Regions from separate parts of the Staphylococcus muscae genome, predicted to be linked through region 3. Evidence: riboswitches for the same ligand, from Rfam matches in the RefSeq annotation. Region 3 holds a riboswitch; each other region holds the start of a gene.
The links. A riboswitch is a leader RNA that binds a small molecule or an ion and turns the genes downstream of it on or off. The one in region 3 is predicted to bind thiamine pyrophosphate.
Positions count from the first base shown of each region.

Region 1: another riboswitch for thiamine pyrophosphate. It lies ahead of C7J88_RS00265 (ECF transporter S component); the one in region 3 lies ahead of C7J88_RS08830 (thiamine phosphate synthase).
Region 2: another riboswitch for thiamine pyrophosphate. It lies ahead of thiO (glycine oxidase ThiO); the one in region 3 lies ahead of C7J88_RS08830 (thiamine phosphate synthase).

Region 1 is NZ_CP027848.1:53,250-58,979, reverse strand. Features, by position in the region: gene C7J88_RS00280 (DUF697 domain-containing protein) at 1-358, opposite strand, end outside; gene C7J88_RS00275 (class I SAM-dependent rRNA methyltransferase) at 413-1,585, opposite strand; gene auxA (lipoteichoic acid stability factor AuxA) at 1,719-3,038, opposite strand; gene graF (glycopeptide resistance-associated protein GraF) at 3,276-3,407, shown strand; TPP riboswitch at 3,489-3,588, shown strand; gene C7J88_RS00265 (ECF transporter S component) at 3,723-4,298, shown strand; gene C7J88_RS00260 (ABC transporter ATP-binding protein) at 4,313-5,719, shown strand; gene C7J88_RS00255 (energy-coupling factor transporter transmembrane component T family protein) at 5,712-5,730, shown strand, end outside.
Region 2 is NZ_CP027848.1:1,402,597-1,408,326, reverse strand. Features, by position in the region: gene C7J88_RS07025 (2-keto-4-pentenoate hydratase) at 4-780, opposite strand; gene nfsA (oxygen-insensitive NADPH nitroreductase) at 914-1,669, shown strand; gene C7J88_RS07015 (L-cystine transporter) at 1,715-3,106, opposite strand; gene thiO (glycine oxidase ThiO) at 3,189-4,286, opposite strand; TPP riboswitch at 4,389-4,491, opposite strand; gene C7J88_RS07005 (DNA-binding protein) at 4,534-5,133, opposite strand; gene C7J88_RS07000 (hypothetical protein) at 5,244-5,730, opposite strand, start outside.
Region 3 is NZ_CP027848.1:1,795,221-1,800,950, forward strand. Features, by position in the region: gene C7J88_RS08825 (Bax inhibitor-1/YccA family protein) at 136-768, shown strand; TPP riboswitch at 831-940, shown strand; gene C7J88_RS08830 (thiamine phosphate synthase) at 1,028-1,618, shown strand; gene thiS (sulfur carrier protein ThiS) at 1,620-1,823, shown strand; gene C7J88_RS08840 (thiazole synthase) at 1,825-2,592, shown strand; gene C7J88_RS08845 (ThiF family adenylyltransferase) at 2,592-3,593, shown strand; gene C7J88_RS08850 (YebC/PmpR family DNA-binding transcriptional regulator) at 3,670-4,383, shown strand; gene C7J88_RS08855 (cupin domain-containing protein) at 4,401-4,880, shown strand; gene C7J88_RS08860 (ribonuclease FAU-1 family protein) at 5,059-5,622, shown strand; gene C7J88_RS08865 (LysR family transcriptional regulator) at 5,720-5,730, shown strand, end outside.

The sequences.
Region 1 (5,730 bases), 350 kb from region 3:
CATCCGAAATTTTTTTCCCAATCAGTTGACTTCCTTGTATACCGGCTGCCATGACAATACGATCTTTCATATCATCGCTCATTCTGTTCACTTGTTTATGATCTAAACCATACAATTTGTTGATATCTTCAATGACATCTTTCATCAACTTCATATCCACACCAAAGTCAAATCCTGGAATTGGTACAATCGTTGCTCCTGACGATAACATCGCTTTCTTTTTAACGATATTTTCTGCTTGCTTACGGCGTGCTGCCACTTCTTCTTGACTTTGTGGTAAAACATCTTTATTCTCTATCTTTTCAATTTTTAACACTTTATTTCCAACTATTTCTGTAATTTTATTTGTAATTCTCATCATTCATCCACCTTTCTTGTATAAGACGTTATCTTATACCCTTTTATTCGGCGTTTAATCCATTAATGTGACAAAAACTACTTTTAAATACTTAGATGGCTTATAGTGTGGATGTGTCTTAAAGTCTTTCGGTAATCCCATCACTTCATCAATTTGATAGTTGATTCCCTTATTAGACAATGTTTTTTTGATCATGTTTTTGAAGGCTTTTAATGTGTACATACTGTGATTCGTACTTAAAACAAGCGTACCACGTTCTTTTAATATCGGTAATGCGCCTTCAATCAATTTGTCATAATCTTTCACGACTGAGAATGTTTTCTTTTTATTTCTTGCAAAGCTTGGTGGATCAATCACAATGGTGTCATATGACAAGTTGTGGCGCTCTGCATACTTAAAGTAATCAAACGTGTCCATCACATATAAAGATTGTGATTTCGGATCGATACCATTCAAGCCAAAATTCTCTTCAGTCATTGGACGTGAACGATTCGCCAAGTCCACACTGGTCGTTTGTGTCGCTTGTGCAGCTGCAATGACTGAAAACGCACCAGTATAACTGAATAAGTTCAACACATGTCGTTCTGCACTGTAATAGTCACGAATCTTTTTACGTACTTCTTTTTGGTCCAAGAAAATTCCCGTCATCGGCCCATCATCTAAATGGACGTTATAAAAAGTGAAGTTTTCTTCAATGACGATAGGAAATTCAGGTGCCTCCCCCATCACAAAGCCACCTTGAATATCTGCATCTTTAAAGCGTGTTTTTTCATAAATAGATGTGTATTCAAACACTTGTGTCATAGCAGCAATAATATCCTCACGAAACGCATAGATACCTTGTGAATACCATTGGATTAACAGATGACCGTTATAGTGATCAATTGTTAAACCACCGACACCGTCTCCTTCTCCGTTAAATAAACGAAATGCATTCGTTCCATCAATGTGATAATAATAGTCACGTTCTTGTTTTGCCGCTTCAAATAATCGTTCAAAAAAGGATTGATTAATCTCTTCATCTGCATCATATGATAGCACCCAACCTAGTCCTTTATGCTGACGACCGACATAACCTGTCGCAATATACATACCTTTGTCCGTTGTCAAATGGAACAAGTCGCCACTATTCAGTGCACTCTGTTGATAGATATCTTCTTCTTCAATCAATGGATAACCATTGAAATATTTCGTTTCTTTCCCACTATTTAAAATTGCTGTTTTCATTTTATCTGCCTTTCCTTGATTAGTTCTTTTCCATCTTAACACGAGAGTTTGACAGAAATCGATTTTGGGATCATTTCATCATATTTCCTATAACTAAAAAGAGTGAGAGACAATGCTCTCACTCTGAGTATTCCTATTCTTTTATAGCTGGTTGACGTAATTGTAGTACAAATGCAACGATAGCTGGGATGAGCATCAATACTAAGATTGGTGTAATAAATATCGACAATAACAAACCATGAAATAGAATAACAACATACTCTGTCATCAACTTAAAGAACAGAATGCTAATCATAAACAGTTGAATATAGTAGTGCTTCCCTCTTAACATGAATGTAATTGTTGTTACGATATACGCAATTGCAATAAACAGCAATAGTAATAAGCTAATCCATTCATAGACGTACTGCGTTTGTGATAATTGCCAATCTCCAGAAGCAAACAATGCATTACGATTGTTAAATTCTAGTAGTATGAAGAACAACAGAATCACGCCACATGCTATATTCACATGTGCACGTTTAAACCATTTTGGACGTTTGCGTAAAAACGATGGAATATCATCTTCTTCTAACTTCGCCCAACCAAACCATTTTTCTTTGATATAATCACGTTTCTTACGTATCTTTTCAATATTAATGCTGCGTCGTGTACGATGTGTAATATCATGTGTCAGTTCAGATGTACGGCTCTGAATATCTTTAAACTGCACTTTCGATTGATCGCTGTATTGATACTTTTTACTTCTTAAATACTGACTGGCAGCTTCGTCTAATTCCTCATGAAAAACAGGTAATGAACGACGTAAAAATAAGAAGTTCCAGATTGCCATCTGACCGAGTAACCACAGCACTACAAAAAATGTATTGATACTCAATACATCGATTGGCGCTACCTCACGTGCTTCAAGTCTTGAATAGAGTGCTAATTGTGTAAATAAATAACTCACCCCATACCCAAAAATCAACCATAGATAGTGCTGCTTGCGATGTAACGGATTCAGTTCATCTTTAAACGTAATATAACCAATATGCATTAAGAATGGAATAACGAAAATAAACGCCAAAATTCCATATACTTGTGACATAAAAATCAATGTTAGCACAAAGAAAATGATACCGATTAATAAAAAGAACATAGAGATATCATAGTCAAAGCGAGTTGTATTGGTTAGTACACGTGCAATGACAATCAGCAGAACACCGAATGCCAAAATGATGAGTCCGCTAATGAGCGGGAAATCTCCGATGTACTTACTCATCACACGAATAATCTCATTAAAAAACGCCATGATAAAATCCCATACATTGTGGATTTGTGGCACATGGTGTTTGCCTGATTTGAGTTGTTCAATGAGCGGAATATTGATAAAAATAACGATACTCAACAATATCGCAACCGCACCTATAATATAGGAATAAATAACTTCGGTGTACTTATTAAAAAAGGACATCCTCTCACCTCACAATTATTATATATGAACAATTGTCCTATGTCTTGATAATTGATTAATTTCAGTCTCTAGTATGAAATATTTAAAGCTGTTAGACAATACGCTCTATCATATGTCATATGTTTACCCCTTTCCAAGATTTTATATCATCTTTATAAATCTTTTTTTAAAATGATGTTTAACAAAATATAGAACGGATATAGAAGAGTAACAACATAAATGAAGGAGTGTTTTATGATGTCAGAAAAAGATTTAAAACAAGCTGCAGAGCAAGCAAAAGAAAAAGAAGAAGCGTTAAAAGATAAAGCGCAAGAAGCTAAAGACGGTATCGACAAAACAAAAGATGATATCCAAAGCACTTTAGATTAATCAACACAAATCAAGTCAAGGGGCGATTCGTCCCTTGACTTTTTACTGTAAGACATGTACATTGTGTATATCAATTGAATACGCACGCACTAGGGGTGTGAGAACTGAGATGAGGAATATCCTCAAACCCTTTGTACCTGATCTAGGTGATACTAGCGGAGGAAAGTGTACGACGTTTATACGTGATATTTGCGGCAATGAATCGCACGCTTATTTTGAGTTGCTTACATAATAAACATGAGCGCTTCGTTCATATATCGACGCACATCCCTATTTCAAGGATGTGCGTCTTTTATTATTAGGAGGTCCTTTATTATGAAAAAAGGCTTAACATTGTCAGACATACTCGTGACAGTCTTAGTTTCTGTCATCTTCGGTGTAGTTTATAACATATGGTGGGTTGTTACGAAGACAATCCAACCACTCGGTTTACAAATCGATCAACTTTTATATGGTATGTGGTTTGCAGCAGCAGTTGTTGCATATCTCATCATTCCTAAAATGGGCATTGCTTTACTTGCAGAATTTGCGGCAGGTGCAGGTGAAACGATTATGATGGGACGCTTTGATATTCCAACGATTATCTATGCACTCTTACAAGGCCTTGCTTGTGAACTTGTATTTGCATTATTCCGCTATCGTTCTCGTGCATTTATGGTTGCGCTGTTAGCAGGTCTCGCAGCTGCGCTCATCAGCTTACCTATCGACTGGTACTATGGTTACTTAGGTGAAGTTGCAGAATGGAATCTTATATTATATGTCGTATTTCGCATCATTAGTGGTGTCGTATTAGCTGGTGCTTTCCCATATTATCTGGTCAAAGCATTGGATCAAACAGGTGTGACGAAGCTATTTAGACCTGCATCAAAAGACGACTATGATTCACTATAAGGAGAGAACTTACATTGCTTAAAGCAAAAAACCTACGCTTAAAGTATCCAAGTACAGACCATAAAATATTTGATGGTCTTGATATTGAAATTAAAGATAAAGAAAAGGTACTTTTACTCGGCCCATCAGGGTCTGGTAAAAGCACCCTATTGAACGTCTTGAGTGGTATCGTTCCTGATCTCATTGATCTGCCGATGAAATATGACGAATTAGAAGTTGCACGTCATGCTGGCGTCATCTTCCAAGATCCCGATTCACAATTCTGTATGCCACAAGTCAATGAAGAACTTGCATTTATACTTGAGAATCAACAAGTGCCACAAGATGAGATGGATCATCGTATTCAAGCTGCACTTAACAAAGTACAGCTCGATGTAAATCCAAAACAAGCAATTAACAAATTGAGCGGTGGGATGAAACAAAAACTGGCGATTGCAGGTACCTTACTCATGGAAGCTGATACATTATTTTTAGATGAACCGACTGCAATGCTCGACATCGAAGCAACACAAAACTTGTGGGACTTGCTCAAAGATTTATGGGCAGATCAAACGGTACTCATTGTCGAGCATAAGGTGGCTCATGTTTGGGATTATGTCGACCGAGTTATTCTTATGAATCATGAAGGTCAAATCATACAACAAGGGTCTCCGGATAAGATATTAGCCAATTATGAAGAGACATTGACTGAATATGGCGTTTGGCATCCGAATGCTTGGACAGCCGCTCCCCTTCCAAATCAAACACCTAATATTTCATCTCAAAGTTTTCGTTTTAATTATCAAGATGGCGCTATCCAAAGAGGACGTCGTACACTGTATCAAGTACCTGATTTAACAATATCACCAGGTCAATGGCTAACAATTACTGGAAAAAATGGGTCTGGCAAAACGACTTTGTTTGAGTCGATGATGCAACTCATCCCCTATCAAGGCACGATGCAATGGAATGAACAAAAACTAAAAAAAGTACGTGATGCAGCCAGTCATATGTACCTAGTCTATCAAAATCCGGAACTGCAATTTATTCAAAATAGTGTTTATGATGAAATTTTTGTGAACTATGAATATATGAATCCACAACATGCTGATGAACAGACGACAGCTATGTTGGCGTTGCTCGACTTAGCACATGTGTCTAAACAACACCCTTTCGAACTTTCGATGGGTCAGAAAAGACGTTTAAGTGTTGCAACGGCATTAAGTACAAATGCTAATATCATCTTACTCGATGAACCAACATTCGGGTTAGACAGCCATAATACATTTAAACTTATTACGTTATTCCAAGAACGCATCGCAAAAGGACAAACGATTGTCATGATTACACATGACCCACATATTATCGAACGCTATCCATCCCGCCATTTTGAAGTCTTAAATGGCATTTTACATGAAGTGGAGGTGCCAGCAAATGATTGAATCATGGAAAA
Region 2 (5,730 bases), 390 kb from region 3:
GATTTATTCAAATGTAACTGTTACTTGACCGACATGTTGATAATCAACCGTATAAGTACCTTGTTCCGCCTTGATAGGTGGGATGAAAGTACCTGACGAGATGACATTGCCTTTTTTAAGTGACTTATCGTGACTTGCTAACTTTTGACTGAGCCATTGCACCGCTTTAACAGGGTTACCTAATACTTCTGATGCGATGCCTGTTTTGACTTCTGTACCATTATGTTTCAATGACATTGTGACTGCACCCAGCTTGTCATAATCCAATTGTGCAACAGGTTCACCTACAACGACAAGGCCAGTTGCTGTGTTATCGGCTAATAAATCTCCTAATGTAAAGTTTGGGAACCAATCTTGATAGCGCGCATCAGGCACTTCAATCGCTGGTGCTAATTGCGAATGATTGAGCACATCTTCAATGCTTGGATTAGAAGGTAAGTCTTCTGTGATTACAAATACCAATTCTGGCTCGATTAATGGTGCGAACAAGTTGTCCAATTTTACAGTGGCACCACTTTGCTGGATGACTGTTTTGAGTAATGTACCATAAGCAGGTTCATGGGTATTCGCATATGCTTGTGTTTCTGCACTTGTCATACTGACTTTGTAGCCGGCTACATCAGTATTGTTATGTGCCTTTAATTGCTCAATCAAGGCATCTTGTGTTTGATAACCTAATACTTCATCAACGTTCTCTTTAGGGTTGAGAAAAGGGATAGGTTGTTGTGTTTTGTAAGCTTGAAAAACTGTCTCTGCTAGTTGCTGTGGTTGTTGCGCCATAAAGACACTCCTTTGTCAGAAAATTGATACTTTTATGATAAAGGTTTATAGAAAAAGATGCAAGTGTGCAGTGTACATGCGTTTTAGAGTGTCGTTTGCTAACATAAAATCAAAGGACAAGGGAGTGAAATATATGTCAGATTATGTATATCATTTAGCAAAGCAACATCACTCAGTGAGAAAGTTTAAACCTGAGCCATTAACACGTGAAACAGTGAAAAAGTTAATTGAAGCAGGGCAGATGGCTTCAACATCAAGTTATTTACAAACGACATCTGTGGTTGGCGTAGAAAATCCAGAAAAGAAAGCTGCTTTGAAAGAAGTGTCAGGGCAACCCTATGTCTTGGATAATGGGTATTTATTAATATTTGTCATAGATTACAATAGACACGACCTTGTGAATGAACAACAAGCACAAGATATGACGACAAGCTTTGAATCAGCAGAAGGATTACTCGTTGGAACGGTAGATGCGTCATTAATGGCACAAAATATTGCATTGACGGCAGAAGATATGGGGTATGGAATTGTTTATCTAGGTTCATTGCGCAATGATGTCACACGTGTGCGTGAGATTTTAGACTTACCTGAGTATACCTTCCCAATCTTCGGTATGGCGATTGGCGTACCATCTGAAGATGAGAATGGGACGCCGAAGCCACGGTTGCCGTTTGAACATGTCTTTCACGTTGATACGTATGATAATGATCGTGATATGGCACGTCAACAATTGGCAACATATGATGAAACGGTATCTGATTATTATGCAGAAAGAACGGACGGACGACGTACAGAAACGTGGTCAGAACAAGTGGCGAACTTCATGAGTAGTAAGCAGCGTTTAGAGATGAAAGACTGGCTTCAAGAAGCGGGATTTAATAAGAAATAGCATTAAAAATACCACGTACGATGTGTTGTACGTGGTATTTTTTGATTAATGATTTGTTGTCAGTTCGTCATATTGATTGTCATTAAAGACATCTTCATCTAATTGTTTTGTTAACTTAGCAGTGCCTGTTCCGGCTAACATTGAATCATTCACATTCAATGCAGTACGTCCCATATCAATTAATGGTTCTACTGAAATCAAGACACCGGCAAGGCCGACTGGTAAGTTTAGTGCAGAAAGGACGAGAATAGATGCAAATGTTGCACCGCCACCGACACCGGCAACACCGAATGAACTAATGATAACAACAATAATAAGTGTTGCAATGAATTGTAGGTCGATATCAACGCCAGCAACAGGTGCGACCATGATTGCAAGCATGGCAGGGTAAATACCCGCACAACCGTTTTGGCCGATAGACAGACCGAAAGAACCTGAGAAGTTGGCGATGGCTTGTGGGACACCTAAACGATTTGTTTGCGTTTGAATGTTAAGTGGTAACGCCCCTGCGCTTGAACGTGATGTGAAGGCGAACATCATTACTTCTGTTGTCTTCTTCACATATTGGATTGGATTGACACCTAGCACTAATAAAATTAATAAATGGATGATATACATTGTGAGTAACGCTGCATAAGATGCGATGACAAACTTACCGAGTGTCCAAATCGCTGCAAAGTCACTTGTCGCTAATGTGTTTAACATAATGGCTAAGATACCATAAGGTGTTAAGCGCAATACGAATGTCACAACGGCCATAATAAGTGAATACACTGCATCAATACCACGTTTTAATACATGACCATTTTCAGGCTGTTTGCGTGCAACACGTAAATAAGCAAACCCTAGAAATGCTGCAAAGATAACGACAGCAATAGTTGATGTTGCACGTGCCCCTGTAAAGTCTAAGAATGGGTTTGCAGGGAGTAGTTCTAGAATTTGTGCTGGCAATGTTGTTGCTGTTAGGTCTTTCGCTGTTTGCGTAATTTCTGAACTACGTGCGTTTTCAGCTTGACCTAGATCAATTGTTGATGCATCGAGACCGAATAGCATTGCATAGGCAATACCAACGATGGCTGAAATGGCAACAGTACCGATTAAAAACATAAAAATGTAGCCGCCCATTTTGGCGAACTTCTCACCAAGATCAATCTTCGTAAATGCCGCAATAATTGAAATGAAAACGAGCGGAATGACGATCATTTTTAAGAGGGAGATATATCCATTCCCAATGATACCGATCCATTCTGTTGTTTGTGTTGTAATTTTGCTGTCTGCACCGTAAAGAAGCTGTACAATGATTCCGAGTAAGATACCGAGACCGAGTGCAACAAAGACACGTGTAGGGAACTTGACGTGTTTCTTTGCCATGACCCATAGACCGATAAGGAATCCAGCAAAAATTAATAAGTTAAGTATAATGAGAAATATAGACATTTAGACGCTTCCTTTAATTCCGACTTGTATTATAAGAATAATTGCAAGTCCATTTAAAATCAACCCCTACATACGAATTTTCTCATTTTATAGGTGAGAAAGGTTTTAATTGTTGTGCTGCACTAGTTCTTCCATCAACTAATTGTGCCATCAGTTGACCGACAATAGGCGAGAGTAGAATACCGTTTCGATAATGCCCAGTTGAGATATAGAGATTATCACGAAGGGCACCCATAATCGGAACGCCATCTGGAGTGATCGGTCGGATGCCAGTCCAAGTCTTAATCACGCGATGTTCACATAGGTCAGGTATCATAGATTGACTTTCTGCATCTAACCACTGGAGATTTTCAGCTTTATTTTGTGTACTCCAATTGTCGAGTTCTGATGTCGCACCGATAAGAAAACGATTGGGTTTCTTTGGCACAATATAACAACCGTTCATATTAAAAATAGTTTCTTTTAGTTGTGAATAAGACGATTCAATTAACTTCACATCGCCTTTGACCGGTTGTGTCGGAAGATTCATCCCAAGTTGCTGTAACAATGCACCACTCCAAGCACCAGCAGCGATGATTAATTCGTCTGCATATACATCGCCTTTAGAAGTTGTTACTCGATAATGCGATGCATGTTCCATAATCTGTAATACTTCCGTCTGTATGTGAAGATCAATATGCAAAAGATTGGAGACGGATTGCAGTAACGCTTGTGTATATAAGTTGGCATTGATTTGACCGTCGTCATGTATTTTGAATGCTGCGCAATCGTCAATGTTACAGTGGGGGAAGCGTGCACGTAATTGATGGCGTGATAATTCATAAATCTTATGGTCTTGCTGAGAGAGAAATTCAAATTGTTTCTTAACTGCTGGGACATGTTGTGCGGTAGTTGCTACCTTAATCAGCCCATATGTTTGCAGTTCAATATCGATATCTGTCTCCATTAAGAGTTGTTGTGCAATATCTGGCATCATCGCACGACTTGCCATTGCAAGACGATATAAAGGTGTATCTTCAAAAAATTCATTCTGTGCACCTAACATCCCACCTGCTGCATAAGATGCATTCATACGGGGTGTCGAGCGATCAATGATATGTATGTGACGACCTTGCGCATTGAGTTGACGTGCAATGGACAATCCCATCACGCCGCCACCAATAATAACTGTTTGTAACATAAAAAAACCTCCTGCATGTGAGGGTGCAGGAAGTTGACATGTATGATTGAAATTGAGTCGTATGTGACGCATGCTTTAACGTTGCATGACTATCATGATACGCATGACATGTAATTGCTTCCCTTCGATGGCATTAACCATATCAGGTTCAAAGAGTTAAGAGTCCGTCTTTCTCAGCTCACTTCGAGCACCCCTAGCATGTTATTTAATTGTAAGACAAGTGGTTGACTTGCATAGAAATTGTGTTTTAACCGCCGAATAATCGTTGGAGAAAACCTTTTTTCTCATTGCGTTCAATTGTGTGTGCTAATGCTTTTTGTCCTTCGATTTGTGTCTCTAAGTGCTTTTGTGTTGTACTGAGTTGTTCAGTTTGTTGTTTTTGTGCTTCAGTGAGAGACTCCATAGATGCACTGTTTGACTTTAGTTGTGTTTCTAACTTGTTATGTAACTCAGTAAGTGCCTCTTGTTGTTTGTGTACTTGTGTCACCATTTGCCCAAGTATTTGACGTTCTTCTCGCATTTGATTGATTTCATTGTGCAACTCTTTGAATAAGTTAGAGAGTTGTTGATCAGCAGGAAGTTGTTGTGTATCTTCCTTCACAATAACTTGTAAGAAGTCTTTTTCTTTCTCGAGTTCTTCAAATGCAAGTTCGTAACTGTTAGTTTGCCCAACGCGTTCTGCAATCTCTTGGAAGAGTTCAACATCTTCTTCTTTGAAGTCTGTCGCTTCACGCCCGCGATATTCTGTTTTATCTAAATGGTAACCACGTTCTTCGAGATGCTGAACAATTTTGCGGACTTGCTTTTCGCTTAAGCCAGATTTTTGTGCGAATTCTTTTGTTAGCATATAACCGGATCCTTTCTCCTACAATTTAGACGGTTGTCAGTGTTCGTTCAGTGACCCGTCAGTCTTACTTCTCTTTCATTGTAGCGACTTTACCGATTGATTTCAAGGGCTTATGCATTCGGTTCTTTACGTAAATCCATTTTGACGAGCAATGGATAAATGACTCTGCGTGGCAGTCTATTTGCAAAGACATATTTGAGAATATAACAAGACTTGATGCTGGCACCATAGATGTCTTTCGTCAAAGGAATATTTGCTTTGATATATAAATCTAATGGTACAGGTTTTCCATTGCGATCAAGCGAAGGCTGTATATATGAAATCTTTGTTTGCTTTTCAAAACCGTTTTGTGTTAAGAAACGTCTGCGAAATGCGATATCATCTGCCGTCTTCGAATCGACATCTGGTGATTCGAACGTCGACTCGAACATGAAGAAGTTCACGTCTCGACCATGTAATTGTTGTGCCAATGCATTGATGTGGATTTCAGTTTGATTGAGTGTCTCTTCTAGATAAGCTTCATGATGTGTACCCTGTTCGGCAAGTAAGTAGATAATGAATCCCGCATTTGTCGTTGCTTCATAATGCGCAGTAGCA
Region 3 (5,730 bases):
AATGTTACGAATCTGTAATGAATTTAACATGTTGTACTCAATGTGATATGGGGTAAAGTACTGTGAGATGTGACATACGTATGTTAAAGTAAATGTTACAATCATTGAGAAAGATGAAATATAAAGGAGATTTTTATGAGTTCAAATACAGAACAACAGTCATCGGACTATAAACGATATGGACAAGTATGGTTATTCTTTATGTATTATTGGTTAATATTTGGTATTTCAGTATATTTTGGTCAATATTTACCAGCTGAATGGCGTCAACCGATGTCAATGGGGTTAGCGGTACTCGTTCTTATTACAATGGTCATTCAACGTGCACGTTTTAGTGGCCCAATTATTTCACATGTTTATACGATTGTTGCAGGTTTATTATCTTATGCAACATTTATGTATTCATTTGCAAGTTTAGGTGCACAAACCTTTTTAATGATTGTCTTATTAGCAATCATCGGTTTTGTCGTTTTTGGCGTTGTCGGTTTTTTTGTGATTCGTGATGCATCAAGTATGGGGAAGTATTTATTTGTGACACTTATCGCACTTATTTGTATGAGTATTGTCGGATGGTTTGTTCATATTCCTATGCTTTATACAGTCATTTCAGTTGTTGGTCTTGGTCTGTTTCTACTTTACACGTTATATGACTTTAATCGATTGAAGCGTGGTGCCTTTTCGCCAAGAGAGATGGGGTTTAACCTATTTCTAAACTTATTCCGCATCATTCGTCACGCATTAAACTTAGCCCAAAAGGTAAAAAGATAATAAAGATTTGATTCAACGAGTCATTTTTAATATGATGATATTAGAGAAAAAATAAATAATGAAACATCCACTGGAAGTGCCATAAAAATCGTTGGCTGAGATTGAAACGTATTTCAAAATTCCTGAACCTGATCCAGTTAGTACTGGCGTAGGAAAGTGGTTTTGCTTACGTATAAAATGTGAAGCTACTTTTCTGCTGTATGTAGAAGAGTAGCTTTTTATTTTTATCTTAAGTGGTGTTTGAAAAGGGAGGCATTACATGATTATTGCAGTGACACCTTATGAATTGCTAACTGATCAACATATTCAACGTCTGAATATGATAGAGCCACAAATTGATGGTGTACTCTTGCGAACGCCGATGACACAATTGTCTCTAATTGAATGGCTCCATGCGCTGTTGCAAGATGAGTTTCCTAAGTCAAAGGTCATCATACATACAGACATTACATTGGCAAAGCGTATGGGGATTCAACGTTTGCATTTCAAAGAAGGTGATAAACAGGCATTTCACTTAAAAGAGACGCACCCTTCATATAGTGTGAGCATGTCTGTTCATCATGTTGAATCAATTATCAAAGCACGTGAACATCAATTAGATTTCGGTCTGTTTGGACATGTCTTTCCATCAGCGTCAAAACAAGGGAAACCACCGCGTACAAATGCGGAAGTGTGTGCAGCGTTATCAGAGCAATTCCCCCTTATTGCGATTGGAGGTATTGATCAGCATACTGTCACGCAGGTTAATCCTAAATTCATTGGTATGGCATGTATTCGCAGTGCGTTTAACATACCTATACAGGTGTTTGATGAGATGGTACAGAAATGGAAAATGAATAAGGAGAGATGACATGATTGAGATACAAGTAAACGGTGAACGACAGCAATTCCAGTCAGGTACAACGATTCAAGATGTTTTAGATCATTTTGGCATTGAAGCAAAACGAATGGCAGTTGAACATAATGAAACAGTTGTGAAGCGTTCAGAATGGGCATCTACCTATGTACGCCCTGATGATCGATTAGAATTATTAGAATTTGTTGGAGGCGGATAATATGTTTAATATTGGAGATTTAACATTTCACTCAAGATTATTTTTAGGAACAGGAAAGTTTGATAATGAGCAAGTTCAAAGTGAGGCGATTGCAGCATCTGAAACAGAAGTATTAACGTTTGCTGTACGACGTATGCATTTATACGATCGTGACTTACCTAATCCACTTGCGAATGTCGATTTAGAGCAGTTTATCACTTTTCCAAATACAGCAGGTGCTAAAACGGCAGAAGAAGCGGTCCGTATTGCTGAATTGGCAAATGAAGCAGGTGTGTGCGATATGATTAAAGTAGAGGTGATCGGCGATGATGATACGTTGTTGCCAGATCCTTTCGACACGTACAAAGCATGTGAAATTTTATTGGAAAAAGGATATATAGTCTGTCCTTATATTTCAGATGATGTCGTTTTAGCACAGCGTTTAGAAGCACTCGGTGTTCATGCGATTATGCCGCTTGCATCACCTATTGGCACAGGTAGAGGCATCAGTAACCCACTTAATTTACGTTATATTATAGAAAAAAGTAAGGTGCCAGTGATTGTTGATGCAGGTATCGGATCAGCGAAAGATTGTGCCGAAGCAATGGAACTCGGAGCAGATGCAATTTTGCTGAACTCTGCTGTTTCACGTGCAAAAGATCCTGTCAAAATGGCTGAAGCGATGAAGAAGGGGATTGAAGCAGGGCGTTTAAGTTATGAAGCGGGACGTATTCCAATCAAATATAATGCCGTGCAATCCAGTCCATCAGAAGGACTAGGCTTTTTGTAATGCAACGCTATGATAGACAGATAAAATATGCACATTTTGGTCAACAAGGGCAACAAAAACTGCGGAATCTTCGCGTAATTGTCATGGGTGTTGGCGCATTAGGAAGTGGTGTTGCAGAACAACTCGTACGAAGTGGTGTGGGACATATCACACTTGTTGACAAAGATATTGTGACAATGTCTAATCTACATCGTCAAAGTTGTTATGTGACAACTGATGCTGAGTCCATGTTACCTAAAGTGGTTGCTTTACAACGTCATCTCATTGCCATTAATCCCGATGTAGAAATAATGACACATAATGAAGAAGTGACAGCGAGAAATATTATAAACATTCTTGAACAGTTCAAACCAGATGTTGTTTTAGATGGTATGGATACATTTGAAATGCGTTACTTGTTGAATGAAGCAACACAGAAGTTACAGATTCCGTATATTTACGGTGCAGTCGTAGGAAGTCAACTCAGTGTTTTACCAATTCACGGTGATGGTCCTTGTTTGCATTGTATTTTACCGGAAGTGCCGGAAACGATGGAACGCTGTGAAATCAACGGTGTGTTACCACCTGCTGTTCATATGGCGTGTAGCCTGATTGTTGCAGAAGTGTTTCGTTATCTGATGCACGGTCATTTTACAAGCAAGATGACAACGATAGATATACACACACTAAATATGAGAACTGTTGATGTTACTGCATTGAAAGAATCTGAGTGTTTCGTTTGTGGACAAGGGCAATATCGACGCTTATCACATGATGCAGTTGATCACGTACGTGAACTATGTGGTGGTGTGTTTCAGTTACGATTGCCATGTGAAGTTTTTGATGCAACAATTTGTCCAAACATCACAGTTGGTATTGCTAATCAATATGTTAAACGATTGATGAAAGATAACTACGATATGACGTTATATCAAGATGGACGGTTGTTAATCTACGGTGCAAGCAGTGTGGAAGAAGCTGAAAATGTGCGCAAGCAATTGTTCATTGCGCATGATGATTGACACATGTTGCTTTCAGATAAAAATACCATGTATAATAAAGGGTAATCTAAAAAGCAATTGAAAGCGAGATGGAAGAATGGGACGTAAATGGAATAACATTAAGGAGAAAAAAGCACAAAAGGATAAAAACACGAGCCGTATCTATGCGAAATTCGGTAAGGAAATCTATGTAGCGGCGAAGTCTGGTGAACCAGATCCGGAATCTAACCAAGCGTTGAAGCTTGTTTTAGAGCGTGCAAAAACATATTCTGTACCGAACCATATCATTGATAGAGCGATTGACAAAGCCAAAGGTGGCGGTGATGAAAACTTTGATTCATTGCGTTATGAAGGCTTTGGCCCAAGTGGCTCAATGTTAATTGTTGATGCCTTAACAAATAACGTAAACCGTACAGCATCAGATGTGCGTGCAGCATTTGGTAAAAACGGAGGCAACATGGGTGTTTCTGGCTCAGTTGCATATATGTTCGATCACACTGCAACGTTTGCATTCGAAGGTTACGATGCAGATACTGTATTAGAACAGTTGATGGAGCAAGATATCGATGTGCGTGATGTGATTGAAGAAGGTGGGCTCACAATTGTCTATGCAGAGCCGGATCAATTCGCATCTGTACAACAAGCATTGCGTGACTTAGGTGTTCAAGATTTTGAAGTGGCAGAATTAGAAATGCTACCACAATCAGAAGTTGAATTGTCAGGTGATGATTTGGTAACTTTTGAAAAGCTTATCGATGTGTTGGAAGATCTTGAAGATGTACAACACGTTTTCCATAACGTGTCATTATAATGTGTGGAGGACAGTGTATGCATGCCAAAGATTGGATTCAGCATTTAGCATTAACGCCACATCCTGAAGGTGGTTATTACCGCCAAACAATACTCAGTTCAGATGCTATGGATGGTCGCCCTAATTATTCGAGTATATACTTTTTATTAGAAGATACGAACATCTCTCATTTCCATCAAATAGATGCAGATGAAATTTGGTACTATCATGCAGGCGCAACTTTGACGCTACATATGATTCATTCTGACCATACGTACGAAACAGTAAGAGTCGGACCGAGTGTAGATCAAGGCGATGTGTTGCAATATGTTGTACCGAAAAATACAATATTCGCTTCGTCGATTGAAACGCCACATGCTTTTGCGGTGGTAGGTTGTATGGTTCAACCAGCCTTTCAATTCGATACGTTCAAGTTATATACACAACAAGAATTGTTACAAAAATACCCTGAACATGAAGCGGTGATTCGTCGATATGCGAAACAATCAATTGAATAATAGATGATGTAAGCACACCCTTTCCTATTGTATTGATCGGTAGGAATAGGGTGTCTCTTTGAGCCGTTTTTTAACTGTTTACAAGTTCGGCCGTGCTTTATCTACAAATGTGTGTATGCTCGAACGAGTGACAGAGAACTATTAATTTTATATAATAAACGAAAGGAGGAGGGTTGCTGTGAAAGTAAAATATATCGATAAACGTCACTGGCGTCGCCTCTTAGACCGTGATTATATAGAAGTGAAAGTGAATAATAACAAATTTAAGGGGATTATTGGTTTAATTACGATTAACAAAGTGAGAGAGCCATTAGAAGTAACAGTTGTAGGTAAGAAGATGGTTGTCGCCGATGAACAATACCAATGGCTACAAATTGTGCCGGATAAAAAACGTTACAGTTTGACGGTAATGTTCAATGAAGAAGGGCAACCGTTACAATATTATTTTGACATAAATTTGAAAAATATTACGCAAAAAGGCAAGGTGCGCACAGTTGATCTGTATTTAGATGTTCTCGTGCTCCCCGATGGTCGATATGAACTGGTCGACCAAGATGACTTAGAGCGTGCATTACGTGCGAAGAAGATTACACGTAAACAATATCATGAAGCATATATTATTGCACACCAGCTCATGATTCAAATTGATGAAGATTTTGATAGTATACACGAAAAAGCAATGTACTGTTTCAATAAAATCCGTCATAAACACCTGAAACATGAACGCTCAGGCAGATATTGACTGTTAGTAAATAAGATGTACGATCAGAAGGGACGAACTGTGTTCCTTCATTGAATTAAATCATCACACAATGCGAACTTGTAGAGGAGGAACCGTGATGAAGATGGA